DNA from 4 places in the Streptomyces sp. NPDC001970 genome. Region 3 is predicted to be linked to each of the others. Evidence: riboswitches for the same ligand, from Rfam matches in the RefSeq annotation. Region 3 holds a riboswitch; each other region holds the start of a gene.
The links. Region 3 has a riboswitch for cyclic di-AMP ahead of ACWCP0_RS24585 (M23 family metallopeptidase). Riboswitches for the same ligand answer to the same signal wherever they lie in the genome.

Region 1 (4,205 bases), on a different contig from region 3:
CGGCCTGCTTGACGGCCTCGAGGATGAGGTCGAGGGCCTCGCGGTTCGAGTTCAGGTTCGGGGCGAAGCCGCCCTCGTCACCGAGACCGGTGGAGAGACCGCGCTCCTTCAGGACCTTCTTGAGGGTGTGGTAGACCTCGGTGCCCCAGCGCAGCGCCTCGGAGAAGGACTCCGCGCCGATCGGGGCGATCATGAACTCCTGGATGTCCACGTTGGAGTCGGCGTGCGAGCCGCCGTTCAGGATGTTCATCATCGGCACCGGCAGGAGGTGCGCGTTCGGGCCGCCCAGGTAGCGGAAGAGGGGGAGGTCCGAGGCCTCGGAGGCGGCGTGGGCGACGGCCAGCGAGACGCCGAGGATGGCGTTGGCACCGAGGGACGCCTTGTTGTCGGTGGCGTCCAGGTCGAACATCGCCTGGTCGATCAGGCGCTGCTCGGTGGCGTCGTACCCGACGAGCTCGGGGCCGATCTGCTCGATGACGGCGAGGACGGCCTTCTCCACGCCCTTGCCCTGGTAGCGGTTCGGGTCTCCGTCACGGAGCTCAATGGCCTCGAACGCACCGGTGGAGGCGCCGGAGGGCACAGCAGCACGGCCGGTGCTGCCGTCGTCGAGGCCGACCTCGACCTCGACCGTGGGGTTGCCTCGGGAGTCCAGGATTTCCCGGGCTACGACGACGTCGATGGACGGCACGAGCATCTCCTTCTGGGATGTGACGCTGAATGTGACGCAAGCGGTGCAGGGTCGCTTCGGCCTTGCGACATGAGCCTATCCGGCCCGGGGGCATCGGCCGGTCGGTGCCCGCCCCGTGGGACGAAAAAGGGAAGGAAACAGACAGAAACCCCGGCCTGGGGGCACCTCCCGCGCCCGCAGGGCTGCGGGGGAGCGTACGGGGGGAAGGTGCGCCGGGCCGGGGTGGCTGGGGGACGGGGGTGCGTGCGTCCGGTGGTCCGCCGGGTCCACCGGGGTAAGGGAGCCCCTAGGGGACTACGGGCGTCCCGGGAGTCCGGGTCGGGGAGCCCCGGAGCCGGGATCGGTCCCGGAGCCGGGCCGTCAGCTCAGGTGGAGCTTCTGGCCGGGGTGAATGACGTCCGCGTCGTCGATGACGTCCTTGTTCAGGTCGAACAGCTTCTTCCAGCCGCCCTTGACGTTCTCGGTCCCGGCGATCCTGCTGAGCGTGTCGCCGGCCTTGACCGTGTACTCGCCGTCGCCCTTCTTGACCGGGGCGGCCGCGCGAGCGGAGCGCGTGGTCGGGGCCTCGGCGCGCTTCGGCGCCGGGGCGGGGGTCTCGGCCTTGGGCGCGGCGGGCTTCGGGGCGGCCTCCGCGGCGCCACCGGTGTACGCGGCGTTGGACAGGCCCACGCCGCAGTGCGGCCACGCGCCCTTGCCCTGGCCGGCGAGGACCTTCTCGGCGACCGCGATCTGCTGCGACCTCGAGGCCTGGTCGGCGGAGGCCGCGTACGCCGTGCCGCCGTACGCGGCCCAGGTGGAGGCCGAGAACTGCAGACCGCCGTAGTAGCCGTTGCCCGTGTTGATGGACCAGTTGCCGCCGGACTCGCACTGGGCGACCGCGTCCCACTCGGAGGCGGTGGCGGCGGACGCCGTACCGGTCACGACGAGCGGCGCGGCTATCGCGGCACCGGTGACACCGGCGAGCGTTGCGAGGCGGATCGCCTTGGACGGGCGGCGGTGCGTGCCCTTGCCGGAAAGCAGCATGAAGTTTCCCCTCACCGACGCCTACGAGGTGAGCTGTCGGGTTCGGGCCAAGTGAGTTGCCCGGCCACGCGCGACCATTGCGCGCGGCTTCACCCCAAGCCGTGACCGTCCCTCATGGGGCGGACGCGGCACCTACCTTGGGTCCCCCGCTCCTGCCTACGGCGCTTGACGCGACGACTGTTCCCTTCGACCGACGGCAGGATTCGGCGTGACGGTCGACGGGGCCCGCGGTGGCGAGCGGTTCAGACCGTAAACGCACTTCTCCCCGATGTTCAAAGTCGAACATCGGGGAGAAAACGCCCTTACCTGCCCTGGACAGATGTCCGTTTTCGCAGGTGGGAGGCGGGTTGACCGGACTTGGCAGACGTAACACGCCAGTTGACCGGAAGAGACTCATGTCTCACTTGCGCAGAAGTGGACATAAGTACCCTAACTACTTCTTCAACTGCTTCTCCTTCAGGCCCAGATCGAGACTCTGGCCAGGGAGGATGAGGTCCGGGTCGGAGCCGACGGTCTCCTGGTTCGCTTCGTACAGAGCGGGCCAGCCGCCGGGCACCTCGTTCGCGTCCGCGATCGCCCACAGGTTGTCGCCGGGGCGGACGGTGTACCCATCTGCCGCAGCAGCGCCGTCTCGTGCCGATGCGTCATCCCGTGAGGCATGTCGACCGGATTCGCGATCATTGACCGAATTGCCCGCCTGATCCTCCTCGGCGGCAGAACCGCGGTGCTTGCCGGAGCCGCCCTCGGCGTCCGCGCCCTCGGTCACGTCCCGGGTGGACGCCGTCGACTCGGGGGTGGCGGACGGCTCGGTGGACGCCCCGCCCGAGGGCTTCCCGGACTGGTTGGGCGCAGGCGAGGCCGGACCGGAGGGCGGGGTCGAGGCGTCGGCCCCGTCGCCGAACGACGGCGGGTCCACCTCCTCGTCCGCCGAGCCGGTCGAGTCGCCCTTGGTGTTCGCGCCGGGCGTCAGCCCGGGGTCGACCTTGGCCTTGCCGCCGTCGATCGCGAGGCCGGTGATCACGGCGCAGCTCGCCCATGCCGACGGGCCCTGGGCGGCGAGCACCTTCTCGGCGACCGCGATCTGCTGCGAACGGCTGGCGAGGTCGGCGCGCGGCGCGTACGCCGTACCGCCGAACTCCTCCCACGTGTCCTGGGAGAGCTGCAGTCCGCCGTAGTAGCCGTTGCCGAGATCGGCGCTCCACATGCCACCGCTCTCGCAGTCCGCGACGCGGTCCCAGGTGGTGGCGTCGGCGGCGGTGGCGGAGCCCGCGCCCAGCAGCGGGATGGCGATGGCCGAGCCGGTCACTCCTGCGGCGACGACGAGGGCGGGAGCCTGGCGGGGGCGGCGGTGTCGACCGTTCCCGGAGAGCATGCGCGTGACCTTCCGTGTGACTGCAGGGGACCGGTGAGCCCCCAGGGGACCGAGGAGTCCCGAGTTGACGGTGAACGTAGCCGCATTCGAACGTCAGTCACAAGTCGATGCAGCGGAGATCACGTGAAAGTCACAGAGTTGATGGGCCGTCAGCTCGTTTGAGAAGTGAACCGAACGGGCAAGGTGCGCAATCCGCGCATGATGAGCCCCCCACGCCACCGCAATTCGGACGGATCGACCGCAAGTTGCAAGTCGGGCAGACGGGTCAGCAGCGTCGCCAGCGCGGTCTGCCCCTCCAGGCGGGCGAGCGGCGCACCGAGACAGTAGTGGATGCCGTGCCCGTACCCGAGGTGCTGGTTGTCCCGGCGCGCAAGATCGAGGACGTCAGGATCGGGGAACCGGTCCGGGTCGCGGTCCGCCGCCGCGAGGACGACGAGGACCGGGTCGCCGACGCCGATGTCCTGCCCGCCCAGGGTCAGCGACTCGGTGGCGAACCGCCACGTGGCCAGCTCCACGGGGCCGTCGAAGCGCAGGAGCTCCTCGACGCCGGTCTCGAGGAGCGTGGAGTCGCCGGCGGCGAGGGACGCCTGGAGCCGCGCCCGCTGCTCCGGATGCCGCAGCAGCGCGTACACACCGTTCCCGATGAGATTGACGGTCGTCTCGAAGCCGGCGAAGAGCAGGATGAAGGCCATGGCGGCGGCCTCGTTCTCGGTGAGGTGCTCGCCGTGGTCGGAGGCCTTGATGAGCCCGGAGATCAGGTCGTCGCCCGGCGCTTCCCGCTTCCGGTGGATCAGCTCGGCCAGATAGCCGCGCATCTTCTTCACCGACCGTGCGACCCCGCCGCGCGGCCCGCCGCCGTGCCGGATCATCATCCCCGCCCAGTCCCGGAAGTCGTCCTGGTCCTCCGGCGGGACGCCGAGCATGTCGCAGATCGCGTAGATGGGCAGCGGGAACGCGAACTCGTGGATGAGGTCGGCCTCTCCCTGAGCCGCGCCGTGCTGTTTCGCGACGATCGTGTCGATGAGCCGGTCCGTCAGCTCCTGTACGCGCGGCGCGAATTCGGCGACGCGGCGCGGCGTGAACGCCTTCGACACCAGCCGGCGGAGCCGGGTGTGGTCGGGC
Region 2 (4,205 bases), on a different contig from region 3:
GCCGCTGGGCGGCCGAGTCCCTTCTCGTGCGGTCGGAGCTCACGTACGGCGAGAAGGTGCTCGGGTCGCGTCGCGGGCACACCGGGCACCAGCACCTGCCCTGGGTCGCCGTCGACGACGGTGAGGCCACGGAGGAGACGGGCGAGGTGTACGGCTGTGCGCTCGGCTGGTCGGGATCATGGCGGATCGCCGTCCAGCACCTGCCCGACGGCCGGGTGCAGATCAACGGCGGAGCCGGATACGACGACTCCGGGCTGCTGCTCCTCGCGCCGGGCGAATCATATATTTCGCCCGTATTTGCCGGACTTTGGACGGATGGTGGCTTCGGCGCGGCAAGCCGCGCCTGGCATTCCTGGCAGCTCGCCCATGTCATTCCGGACGCGCGGGCTTCCCGGCCGGTCCTCTACAACTCCTGGGAGGCCACCGGCTTCGACATCTCGGAGGAGCAGCAGCGGGCCCTGGCGCGCCGGGCGGCCGGGATCGGGGTCGAGCTCTTCGTCGTGGACGACGCCTGGTTCGGGCGGCGCACCAGCGACCGGGCCGGGCTCGGCGACTGGACGCCGAATCCGGACCGCTTCCCGCAGGGGCTGAAGCCGCTCGCCGACGAAGTGCACGCGCTGGGCATGCAGTTCGGGATCTGGGTCGAGCCGGAGATGGTCAACGCCGACAGCGATCTCCACCGCGCCCACCCCGAGTGGATCCAGCACCGTCCGGGCCGGGCCCGGACCGAATTCCGCAACCAGCTGGTGCTGAACCTCGCCCGCCAGGACGTCCAGGACCACCTCTGGGAACAGCTGGACGGGCTGCTGGCCTCGGCCCCCATCGACTACGTGAAGTGGGACTTCAACCGCTGCTTCACGGATGCCGGCTGGCCGGGGGAGCCGTACCCCCAGAGGCTCTGGGTCGAGCACGTCGAGGCGCTCTACTCCCTGCTGGACCGGCTGCGGGCGGCGCACCCGGCCGTCGCCTTCGAGTCCTGCTCGGGCGGCGGTGGCCGGATCGACCTGGGGATACTCTCCCGTACCGATCAGGTCTGGACCTCCGACAACACCGATCCGCTGGACCGGCTGGCCATCCAGCACGGCTTCTCGCAGCTGCATCCGGCCCGGGTCATGGCCGCCTGGGTGACGGACAGCCCGAATGTGCAGCTCAACGGCAGGATCAGCTCCCTGCGGTTCCGTTTCGTCAGCGCGATGGCCGGGGTGCTGGGCATCGGCGGCGACCTCGCGCGGTGGAGTGAGGACGAGCTGACCGAGGCCCGCGGCTGGGTGGACCTCTATAAGAAGATCAGGCCGGTCGTGCAGCACGGCGAGCTCCACCGGCTGCGCCCGCCGGAGGGCGGGCTGAGCGCTGTGCAGTACGTGCGCGGCGACGAGGTCATCGTCCTGGCCTGGCTCGAGGCGCAGCGCCACGGGGAGCGGCCGCCCGCGCTCAGGCTGTGCGGGCTCGACCCGGCGGCGGCGTACGAGTGTCTGGACACGGAGACCGTCCACCGGGGTGCGGTGCTGCTGCATCACGGAATGGACACGGGGCTGCGCGGTGATCGCGACGCGGTGGTGCTCCGGCTGAGGCGCAGGTCCGGCCGGATCTGACCCTTCCGCCCTTACGGGCACATCTAGTGGGATTCATGCCTATTGGGGCTTCTGTCCGTATTGAGGCCTTTAGTGGAACACGCCCCGGTTACAAGGGGGATGGGCTCCGTTGCGTGAGCGGGATCATATTCGTGACGTTCTGTTGTCGTGTCCCGCAATCAATTGCCTTTGTCCGCAAGGCAATCACAGATCCGTAATCGACGGAGGGTGACCGGGAATTCCCTGTTGTCGCTACCTGGGTGAATGCCGGGTTAATGAGGTGGCTTGTTCCCGTCGACCGGCTCCCTTAAGTTCGCCGCAATCCGGTCGGACCGCCTAATCCTGCCGCCGACCGGAATACGCACCCACCCCCACGCGTGGCAGGAGCGGGGGACCCAGGTAGAACGCCGACCGGAGTTCCGGACGGCTAGGGGTCAAGCCGCACACCTCGCGGCCGGGCGTCTCCAGCCCGCACCCGACAGCTCACCTCGTAGGCGCCGGAGAGGAATTCGCCATGCCCAAGGGCAAGCATCGTCGTCCGAGGACCAACCCCATCTCGCGCGGATTCGTCGCCGCGGGCACGGGTGGTGCCGCCATCGCACTCCCCCTGATCGGCGCCGCGGGTGCGCACGCCGCGGACACGTCCGCGCCCACCGTCACCCCCGAGCGCGTCGCCACCGTCGCCCAGAAGGCCGCCGCCCCCCAGGCGGACCGGACGGGGAAGGCGGCCAAGACCTACACGGTCGTGTCCGGTGACTACCTGTCGAAGATCGCCGTGGAGCAGGACGTCCGGGGCGGCTGGAAGAAGCTGTACGCGGACAACCGCGAAGCCGTCGGCGAGAACCCGTCGCTCATCCACCCGGGTCTCAAGCTCACGCTCGGCGCCAAGGCCCAGGCGAAGGCTCCGGCCGAGGCCCCCGCCAAGGAGAAGACGAAGGCGAAGGCGTCGAAGGCCGAGGCGCCCGCCAAGGCCGAGGCGCCCGCCAAGGCCGACGCGCGGGCCGAGGCTCCGGCGAAGGCCGAACGCACGCAGGTGCGCGCCGAGTCCGGATCCGGTGCCGCCCAGGCCCCCGCCGGTGCCGCTGCCGCCGCCCCTGCCCCCGCCGCGCAGAGCAACTTCTCCGGCTACTTCGCCCCGGTCGACGCGAGCATGACCACCGCCTACCGCACCGCCGGCGCCATGTGGTCCAGCGGTTACCACACCGGTGTCGACTTCGCGGCCCCCACCGGCACCTCCGTCAAGTCGGTCGGCCCCGGCACCGTCGTCTCGGCCGGCTGGGCCGGCGCGTACGGCAACCAGGTCGTCATCCGGCACGACGACGGCACGTACTCGCAGTACGCTCACCTCTCCCAGCTCTCCATCTCGTCCGGCGAGAGCGTCACCGGCGGGCAGCAGATCGGCCTCTCCGGCTCCACCGGCAACTCCACCGGTCCGCACCTGCACTTCGAGATCCGCACCACCCCGAACTACGGCTCGGACATGGACCCGCTCGCCTACCTCCGCCAGTACGGCGTCTCGATCTGAACCTGACGTAACGTCAGCAGCGTCCGCCGCCCTCCGACCTGACCCGGAGGGCGGCGGGCGTGTGTGTGCCGCCATATTCCCGCTGAGCGGAAAACTGACCAGGTGGTCTATCTCACGCCCCGTCAACCCCTCCCTACGGTGGCGTAGGTCACTTAGCGCCGTGAATGATGTCTCGACGTGGCAGACGATTCGAGATCAAGGGAAAACAGGGCATTCGGGTCGTACGCGGCGATCGGTGACAGCTTCACCGAGGGCGTCGGGGACCCCGGACCCGAGGGTCGGTTCGTGGGATGGGCGGATCGCCTGGCGGTCCTGCTCGACGACCGCGCACCGGAGCACACCTTCCGCTACGCCAACCTCGCCGTGCGCGGCCGCCTTCTCGACCAGATCGTGGCGGAACAGGTCCCGCGCGCAAGGGAACTCGCCCCCGACCTGGTGACGTTCTGCGCGGGCGGCAACGACATCATCCGGCCCGGCACCGACCCCGACGACGTCGCCGAGCGCTTCGAACGAGCCGTCGCCGCCCTCACCTCGGCCGTCGGCACCGTCATGGTGACCACCGGCTTCGACACCCGCGGTGTGCCCGTGCTGCGCCACCTGCGCGGCAAGATCGCCACGTACACCGCGCACGTCCGCGCCATCGCCGACCGCTACGACTGCCCGGTCCTCGACCTCTGGTCGCTCAAGTCCGTCCAGGACAGGCGCGCCTGGGACGACGACCGGCTGCATCTGTCCCCCGAGGGACACACGCGCGTGGCGCTCCGCGCCGCCCAGGTCCTCGGCTTCCACGTCCCCGTCGACCCGGACCAGCCATGGCCCCCGCTGCCGCCGCGCGGCACGCTCGAGGTCCGGCGCGACGACATCCACTGGGCGCGCGAGTACCTCGCCCCGTGGATCGGCAGGCGGCTGCGGGGCGAGTCCTCCGGTGATCACGTGGAGCCGAAGCGTCCTGATCTGCTTCCGCTGTGAACCCTCCCGTTCGCGGCGGCGGGGATCCGCTCCAGGACCCCGCCCGCGAACAGGTCGTACAGCGGCAGCGACTCCAGATGGACGTATCCGATGTGGCAGTCGCACACGGCGAGCGGACACGGCCGGGGCCGAAGTGCCGC
Region 3 (4,205 bases):
GGGAAAGACTACGGCTCGGGCACCGGTCGCGAAGCCCGGAAGGCGGGTGCAGTCTGAGGGCACCCGCGAGTGTCCCGGACGCCGGCCGACGGCCGTTGCCGAGCACTGCACCACACATGAGAGACTGGTCTAGACAACCGCTGAGGACTTGAAGGGCATCACCATGGCTGAGCGCCGCGTCAATGTCGGCTGGGCCGAGGGCCTCCACGCCCGCCCCGCTTCCATCTTCGTCCGTGCCGCCACGGCCTCCGGCGTCCCGGTGACGATCGCCAAGGCCGACGGCACCCCCGTCAACGCCGCCTCGATGCTCGCGGTGCTCGGCCTCGGCGCGGAGGGCGGCCAGGAGATCGTCCTCGCCTCGGACGCGGACGGCGCGGACGCCGCCCTCGACCGTCTGGCGAAGCTGGTCGCCGAGGGTCTCGAGGAGCTCCCCGAGACGGTCTGACCCCTGCCCCGCCCCGGGTACGGACCTCGCACCCGCACCCCGGCAGGTAATGACAAATAAATGGAAACGGCGGAGCCGCAGCAACCGGGAATTCCGGTCTGCGGCTCTGCCGCTTTCAAATAGCCCCTCTTTGTATACGGCGCTTTTGTTAATTGCGGACGCTCGCCGTGTTTACGGCATGTTGCGAAGCCCTCACCGTCCCGCGCGTCGTGATGCGCAACCTGTGCGCCCCCGCCATCCGCTCGGCGTGCATCGCGGTGAGCGCCCGCGCCCGCTCCGCGTCGCCGCGCGACACCGCGTCCACGATCGCACCGTGCTCGGACCAGGACTCCACCGGCTGAGCAGGCTGCTCGACGGCGTACATCCAGGCGATCTTGTGCCGGAGCTGGGTGAGGAGCGCGATGAGTCCGGGGCTGCCGGAGGCCTGCGCGAGGGTCTCGTGGAACCAGCCGCCGAGCGAGCGCAAATCCTCCCCCTGGCCCCGGCGCGCCCGCTCCTGGCCGAGCCTGACCAGGCCGCGCAGCACTTTGAGGTGGGCTTCCGTGCGCCGCTGCGCGGCCCGCGCGGCGCCCAGCGGCTCCAGCAGCATCCGGATCTCCAGCAGGTCGGCGGCCTCCTGCTCGGTGGGCTCGGCGACGCACGCTCCCGCATGTCTGCGGGTGACGACGAACCCCTCGGACTCCAGGGTCCGCAGCGCTTCGCGCACCGGGACGCGTGAGACGCCGTAGCGGCGTGCCAGCTGCTCCTCGGTGAGCCGGCCGCCGCGCTCGAAGACACCGGAGACGATGTCGTCGCGGATCGCCGTGCATACCGAGCGCGCAGGAATGCGCATACCGAACCTCCGCCTTTAATCCGCGCGAAACCCAGTCGAACGATGTCTGTTCGGTGACTCTATTGCAGCCGGCCGGAATTTCCGATGGCCTGCCGGAATCCGTGGATATCTTTTGGCCTGAATACGCCGAAAGCCCCGGCCGGTCTCCATGACCGGGCCGGGGCCCACGGATGCGGAAGTGGACGTCAGAGGCTCACGCCGTGGCCGCGCAGATACGCGACCGGGTCGATGTCCGAGCCGTAGTCGGGGCTCGTGCGGGCCTCGAAGTGAAGGTGCGGGCCGGACGAGTTGCCGGTGGCCCCGGACAGGCCGATCCGCTGGCCCGGGGTGACGGTCTGGCCGACCGAGACGCCGATGGACGACAGGTGACCGTACTGGGTGTACGTGCCGTCCTTCATCTTGATCACGACGTTGTTGCCGTAGGCACCGCCCCAGCCGGCCTCCACGACCGTGCCCATGCCGACGGCGACGACAGGAGTGCCGGACGGGGCGTGGAAGTCGACGCCGGTGTGGCTGCCGGAGGACCAGACCGAGCCGCCCGCCTGGTAGACCGTGCTGACGTAGGAGCCGGCGACCGGGAGCGTGTAGGACATCAGACGCTTGCGCTCCGCCTCGCGGGCGGCGCGCTCCTTGGCCTCGCGGGCCGCCTTGACGCGGGCCTCGGCCTTGCGCTTCGCCTCGGCCTCGGCCTTCGCGCGGGCGGCGGCCAGGTCGGCCTCGTACTGCTGGGCCGCGGCCTGGGCGTCGATCTGCTCGGCGAGGGTGGTGTCGGCGGCGACGGCCTGGGTGAGGCCGGTGTCCTCGAACGACGGGCTTTCCGTGTCGGCGGCGAGCGCCGGGGAGGCGAGGCTTCCGATGACGCCGGTGGTGGCGAGGGCCGCGGCTCCGGCGATGCCCGCGCGCTTGCGCGTCAGCCGGCTCGGACCACGATGCTTCCCGGTGGCACGGGTGAACGCCATGTAGTGGCTGATCCTTTCCTTCCTTCTCGCCTACCGGGTTAGCTGACGGGTTCGGAGCAGGAAGGTCTCCTACGGGCCCCTCCGCACGAGTGCGAAGGCGTCCGATTCACCCCAGGGGACATGTGGGTCCCCGGCTCCCCAGGCTCGCGCCCGACGGGGACTCGGCGATGGCTGTCCGATGCCGCTGGTGCGGCTGGTGCAACCGGCGGACAGCGCAGAAGACGCTAAGCCGGACATCTTTCAATCACCAAACGGACACGGAGATTTGTTGTGCATGCCACAGGCCAGACAGGCAGCCTCTCCAATAAAACGGACATACGGGAGGGCCCCGTTGACACGATGCCAACGGGGCCCTCCGGGTGCGCCGGAGCCGACCGGCGGTCAATCAGCCCGTGACAACAGTCACTTCACCGATGCCCAGCGCCCTGACCGGCTCCTCGATCTCGGCCGCGTCGCCCACGAGGACGGTGACGAGCCGGTCCACCGGGAAGGCGTTGACGACCGCGGCCGTCGCCTCGACGGTGCCGGTCCCGGCCAGGCGCGTGTACAGCTGCGCCTGGTAGTCGTCCGGCAGATGCTGCTCGACCTGGTCGGCGAGCGTGCCCGCGACCGACGCAGCGGTCTCGTACTTGAGCGGAGCCACACCCACCAGGTTCTGCACGGCGACGTCGCGCTCGGCGTCGGTGAGGCCCTCCGCGGCGAGGGTGCGCAGCACCTTCCAGAGGTCGTCCAGCGCCGGGCCGGTGTGCGGGGTGTCGACGGAGCCGCTGATGGCGAGCGTGGCCGCGCCCGTGCCGTCGGCGGAGGAGCGCAGGACCTGGGCGAAGGCCCGCACGCCGTACGTGTACCCCTTCTCCTCGCGCAGGACGCGGTCGAGACGGGAGGTGAGGGTGCCGCCCAGGCAGTACGTGCCGAGGACCTGGGCCGGCCAGACGCGGTCGTGGCGGTCCGGGCCGATGCGGCCGATGAGCAGCTGCGTCTGCACCGCGCCGGGGCGGTCGACGATGACGACGCGTCCCCTGTCGTCGGCGGTGATCGGCGGCATGGGACGGCTCTCGGCCGCGCCACCGGTCCAGGCGCCGAGGGTGTCGGCGAGCACGGCGTCCACATCGACACCGGTGAGGTCGCCGACGATCACGGCGGTGGCGGACGCGGGCCGGACATGGGCCTCGTAGAAGGCCCGCACGGCCGCGGAGTCGATGCGCTCCACGGTCTCCTCGCTGCCCTGGCGGGGCCGGGACATCCGGGAGGACGCCGGGAAGAGCTGCTTGGACAGCTCCTTGGCGGCGCGGCGGGCCGGGTTGGCGGTCTCGTGCGGGATCTCGTCCAGCCGGTTCCGCACGAGCCGCTCGACCTCGCTGTCGGCGAAGAGCGGCGCGCGCAGGGCCTCGGCGAGCAGGCCGAGCGCCTTGAGGAGGCGGGAGACCGGCACCTCGAGGGAGACGCGGACGCCGGGGTGGTCCGCGTGCGAGTCCAGGGTGGCGCCGCAGCGCTCCAGCTCCGCGGCGAACTCCTCCGCCGTGTGCTTGTCGGTGCCCTCGGAGAGCGCCCTGGCCATGATCGTGGCAACACCGTCGAGGCCCTCGGGCTCGGCGTCCAGCGGGGCGACGAGGAAGATCTCGACGGCCACGACCTGCTGGCCGGGGCGGTGGCAGCGCAGGACGGTCAGCCCGTTGTCGAGCACACCGCGCTCGGGGGCGGGGAAGGCCCACGGCCTGGCCTCGCCCGCCTGCGGCTGCGGGTGGAATTCCATGGTCACGGCAGCGTCGGTCACTGGTCCGCCCCCTCCTCGTCGTCGTTGTCCTCGGTTCCCTCGGCGGCCTGGAGGGGCTCGTACACCAGAACCGCCCGGTTGTCCGGGCGCAGCCGGGCCTGGGCGACGGCCCTGACCTCCTCGGCAGTGATGTCGAGGACCCGCGAGACGGCGCTGAGCGCCAGCTGGGGGTCGCCGAACAGCACGGCGTACCGG
Region 4 (4,205 bases), on a different contig from region 3:
TCATCGCCTCCGCGCGCTCGCCGATGCCGCGCTTCGGGACGTTGAGGATGCGGCGCAGCGGGACGTTGTCCTCGGGGTTGGCCAGGACGCGCAGATAGGCCAGGACGTCCCGGACCTCCTTGCGCTCGTAGAAGCGCACGCCGCCGACGACCTTGTAGGGCAGGCCGACGCGGATGAAGATCTCCTCGAAGACACGGGACTGGGCGTTCGTCCGGTAGAAGACCGCGACATCGCCGACCTTCGCCTCGCGCGCGTCCGTCAGCCGGTCGATCTCGTCGGCGACGAACTGGGCCTCGTCGTGCTCGGTGTCCGCCACGTAGCCGGTGATCTGTGCTCCGGCCCCCGCGTTCGTCCACAGGTTCTTGGGGCGACGGCTCTCGTTCCGCTCGATGACGGCATTGGCGGCGGAGAGGATCGTCTGCGTCGAGCGGTAGTTCTGCTCCAGCAGGATCGTCGTCGCGTCCGGGTAGTCCTCCTCGAACTGGAGGATGTTACGGATCGTGGCACCACGGAAGGCGTAGATCGACTGGTCGGCGTCGCCCACGACGCACAGCTCGGCCGGGTCCAGGTCCTCGTACCCGGAGCCGACCAGCTCGCGCACCAGTGTGTACTGAGCGTGGTTGGTGTCCTGGTACTCGTCGACGAGGACATGGCGGAACCGGCGCCGGTAGTGCTCTGCGACGTCCGGGAACGCCTGGAGCAGATGGACCGTGGTCATGATGATGTCGTCGAAGTCCAGAGCGTTGGCCTCGCGCAGCCGCGCCTGGTACATCCGGTAGGCCTCGGCGAGCGTCTTCTCGAAGCCTCCCCCAGAGCCTCCGGCCTGGGAGGTACCCCCATCGGCCTGGTCGGCGAAGGTCTCCTCGTCGATCAGCTCGTTCTTCAGGTTCGAGATCTTGGCGCTGAAGGACTTCGGCGGGTAGCGCTTCGGGTCGAGGTCGAGATCGCGGCAGACCAGGGCCATGAGCCGCTTGGAGTCGGCCGCGTCGTAGATCGAGAACGACGAGGTGAAGCCGAGCTTCTTGCTCTCCCGGCGCAGGATGCGCACGCAGGCGCTGTGGAAGGTGGAGACCCACATCGCGTTGGCACGCGGGCCGACGAGGTGCTCGACGCGCTCCTTCATCTCGCCCGCGGCCTTGTTCGTGAACGTGATCGCCAGTATCTGGCCGGGGTGGACATGGCGGGTCGCCAGCAGATGGGCGATCCGGTGGGTCAGCACCCTGGTCTTGCCCGAGCCGGCGCCGGCCACGATGAGCAGCGGGGAGCCGGTGTGCACGACGGCGGCACGCTGCTGCTCGTTCAGGCCGTCGAGCAGCGCGGCCGGGTCCACGGCGGTGCGGGGCGCTCCGTCCCGGTAGTAGGCGTCCCTGGCCGGAGGCACGTCGAACTTCCCCTCGAAGAGGTCGTCCGGGACCTCCTCGTGGGGGCCGTGCTCGTCGGGCTCATAGGGCTCGTCGTGCCCGGGCGGCGGGGGACCCGCCGGGCCCGAGGTGCGCCGGAGGTCGGCCAGGAAGCTGTCGTCAAAGAGGCTGCTCATCGCTCTACGAGTCTAGGCCGCCCCACTGACAGCCCGCGGCCGCCTTGGCGACAACCGTCCCGAATCCGGCCCGGCACGCTCCGTAGCGTATCGACCACGACACGCGAAGGTCACGGAAATGTATCGGACATATCGCGCATCGTCCTTCACAAGGGCACCACAGTTTGGCTAGCGTGCTCGCTCAGGCGGCTCGAACCCCCTTGGTGACCAACGCCAATCGGGCAGCCCACGCCGAATCCGGGCTTTCTTCAAGGAAGTTCGGAACCGGGGACCCATCATGCACAACCGGGGTGAATCGGGCCAGCTCAACTCGGCCCGTAGGACAGCCTTCCGTTTCGTCCGAACCCGACAGCTAACCCGGTAGGCGGTCCACGGAAGGAGATGTCGGCCTTGGCGTCGCATCGCAAGACGCGCACCCGTACAGGTCCCCGTACGAAATCCCCCGCCGTCGGGTTCACGACGGCCGCCCTCGCGGGCGTCACCCTCCTCTCCGCCCAGAGTGCTCAGGCCGACCCGAGACCCAGCATCGAAGAGGTCCAGAAGAAGGTCGACGACCTCTACCGGCAGGCGGGCACCGCGACCCAGGAGTACAACCGGGCCAAGGAGGAGACCGCGCAGCAGCGCCGCGAGGTGGACACGATCCTCGACGACGTCGCCAAGCGCACGGAATCGCTGAACGAGGCCCGACGCACGCTCGGTTCGTACGCGGCCGCGCAGTACCGGACCGGTGCGGTCACGCCGACCGCCGCGCTGCTCTTCGCCGACAGCCCGCAGGCGTACTTCGACCAGACCCATCTGATGGACCGGCTCTCCGACGAGCAGCGCGGCGCCGTCGCCGACTTCGAGGCCCAGCAGGCGGAGGCGGCGAAGCAGCGTGCGAAGGCGACCACGAGCCTGGAGACGCTGACCGCTTCCCAGCAGTCGCTGCGCACCAGCAAGGAGCAGGTCCAGAAGAAGCTCGCCGAGGCGCGGACGCTGCTGTCACAGCTGACGGCCGAGGAGAAGGCACGGCTCGAGGCGCTGGAGCGAGAGCGCGAGGAAGAGGCCCGCCGCCAGGCGGAGGCGAAGGCCAAGGCGGAGGCGGAGGCCAAGGCCGAGGCCGAGGCCGAGGCCGAGCGCCTGGCACAGGAGCGCGCGCAGCAGGAGGCACAGAACCAGGACACGGGAACGAGCACGGGGACGGGGACGGGTACCGGGACCGGGACTGGGACCGGGACCGGGACTGGGACCGGGACCTACGCCGCCAAGGCCGAGAAGGTCCTCACCTTCGCCCGCGCCCAGATCGGCAAGCCGTACGTGTGGGGGGCGACCGGCCCCAGCTCGTACGACTGCTCGGGCCTCACCCAGGCCGCCTGGAAGGCCGCCGGCGTCGACCTGCCCCGCACCACGTGGGACCAGGTCAAGGTCGGCCAGCGCGTGGCCACGAACGATCTCCTCCCGGGTGACCTGGTCTTCTTCTACGACGACATCAGCCACGTCGGCATCTACATAGGCGACGGCATGATGATCCACGCCCCGAAGCCGGGCGCGAACGTCCGTGAGGAGTCGATCTACTACATGCCGATCTACGGGAGCGTCCGCCCCGCGTAGACCCACTCGCACTCACGCCGCAACGCGCCCTGTGAAGAGGGCGCGTTGCGGCGTGAGGTGTTTGCGCGAACGGCTTACGCGGACGCCAGGCTCAGGTCGACAACACCACAACATCGCGATGCCGTGCCGTCCCGGGGGACAACCCCCGGACCCCCGGCCGACTCACGTCCACAACGTGGCGATGAAGATGTTCGCCAGCGTCAGGCCGCCCACCGCGCCGAACAGGCCCTTCCCCACCTTCTCGTCGTCCCGCTTGACGTAGACCAGTGCGAGGATCACCACCAGCACCGCCAGCTTGATGCCGACCTTGAGGTTGTTGACCGCCTGGTCGTCCGCCTGGTTCAGCCCCACCAGCGCCACGCCCGTGACCAGCATGGTCAGGGCGCCGTGCAGCATCGCGGGCGTGAAGCGCGCCGTACCCTCGCCCATCGCCTTCATCCGGGTCAGGAAGCCGCCGAGCAACGACGCAATGCCGATGATGTGCAGGGCGACGAAGACATTGATGAGTATGTCCATGGCACGGGAGCCTAGCCGTACGGTCCGAAAGCGACCCCGGCGGTCCGACTCCCGCCGACTCCTGCCAATAACAGTCATGTCACCACTTCGCCGCGCCCCGGAGGTTTAGCGTCCTCCCCCAGGTGACCGACTCCCCAACGCCGCCGCACGTCCGGGCGGCACGCCGGCCACCACGCCGATGGATCCGGCGGTGGGCCGTTCCCTGTGCGGCCCGCCGCCGGACCGTACGGCGCGAACCGCCGGACTCCGGAAGGACTGGCCCTCGTGGCAGCGCACCGCAAACCCAAGCAGCGCACGATCGGCGGCCCGGCCGCCCGCACCGCCCTCACACTCGCGCTCGCCGGTGCCGCGACCGCCACCGCCTTCGACGGTTCCGGACACGCGGAGCCCCGCCCCACGCCCGAGCAGCTGAAGGCCAAGGCCGACAAGCTGTACCAGGAGGCCGAGGAGGCCACCGAGAAGTACAACGGCGCCAAGGAAGCCGCCGACCGGGCCCGTGAGTCGTTGGACGAGCTGCGGGACGAGGCGGCGAGGCGCACGGAGCGGCTCAACGCCTCGCGGA

Region 1: it holds a riboswitch for cyclic di-AMP, as region 3 does, so the genes downstream of both, ACWCP0_RS12915 (transglycosylase family protein) here and ACWCP0_RS24585 (M23 family metallopeptidase) in region 3, are expected to answer to the same signal.
Region 2: it holds a riboswitch for cyclic di-AMP, as region 3 does, so the genes downstream of both, ACWCP0_RS22445 (M23 family metallopeptidase) here and ACWCP0_RS24585 (M23 family metallopeptidase) in region 3, are expected to answer to the same signal.
Region 4: it holds a riboswitch for cyclic di-AMP, as region 3 does, so the genes downstream of both, ACWCP0_RS01225 (NlpC/P60 family protein) here and ACWCP0_RS24585 (M23 family metallopeptidase) in region 3, are expected to answer to the same signal.

What each region holds. Positions count from the first base shown of each region.
Region 1 is NZ_JBSFDW010000008.1:114,186-118,390, forward strand. Features, by position in the region: gene eno (phosphopyruvate hydratase) at 1-694, opposite strand, end outside; gene ACWCP0_RS12915 (transglycosylase family protein) at 1,049-1,711, opposite strand; cyclic di-AMP (ydaO/yuaA leader) riboswitch at 1,715-1,885, opposite strand; gene ACWCP0_RS12920 (LysM peptidoglycan-binding domain-containing protein) at 2,145-3,083, opposite strand; gene ACWCP0_RS12925 (cytochrome P450 family protein) at 3,233-4,205, opposite strand, start outside.
Region 2 is NZ_JBSFDW010000018.1:152,938-157,142, forward strand. Features, by position in the region: gene ACWCP0_RS22440 (alpha-galactosidase) at 1-1,592, shown strand, start outside; cyclic di-AMP (ydaO/yuaA leader) riboswitch at 1,924-2,081, shown strand; gene ACWCP0_RS22445 (M23 family metallopeptidase) at 2,086-3,096, shown strand; gene ACWCP0_RS22450 (SGNH/GDSL hydrolase family protein) at 3,274-4,065, shown strand; gene ACWCP0_RS22455 (STM4011 family radical SAM protein) at 4,026-4,205, opposite strand, start outside.
Region 3 is NZ_JBSFDW010000021.1:129,735-133,939, reverse strand. Features, by position in the region: gene ACWCP0_RS24595 (HPr family phosphocarrier protein) at 164-445, shown strand; gene ACWCP0_RS24590 (GntR family transcriptional regulator) at 594-1,277, opposite strand; gene ACWCP0_RS24585 (M23 family metallopeptidase) at 1,463-2,236, opposite strand; cyclic di-AMP (ydaO/yuaA leader) riboswitch at 2,250-2,413, opposite strand; gene ACWCP0_RS24580 (M16 family metallopeptidase) at 2,622-4,010, opposite strand; gene ACWCP0_RS24575 (M16 family metallopeptidase) at 4,007-4,205, opposite strand, start outside.
Region 4 is NZ_JBSFDW010000001.1:258,410-262,614, forward strand. Features, by position in the region: gene pcrA (DNA helicase PcrA) at 1-1,537, opposite strand, end outside; cyclic di-AMP (ydaO/yuaA leader) riboswitch at 1,757-1,920, shown strand; gene ACWCP0_RS01225 (NlpC/P60 family protein) at 1,919-3,127, shown strand; gene ACWCP0_RS01230 (hypothetical protein) at 3,290-3,643, opposite strand; gene ACWCP0_RS01235 (NlpC/P60 family protein) at 3,908-4,205, shown strand, end outside.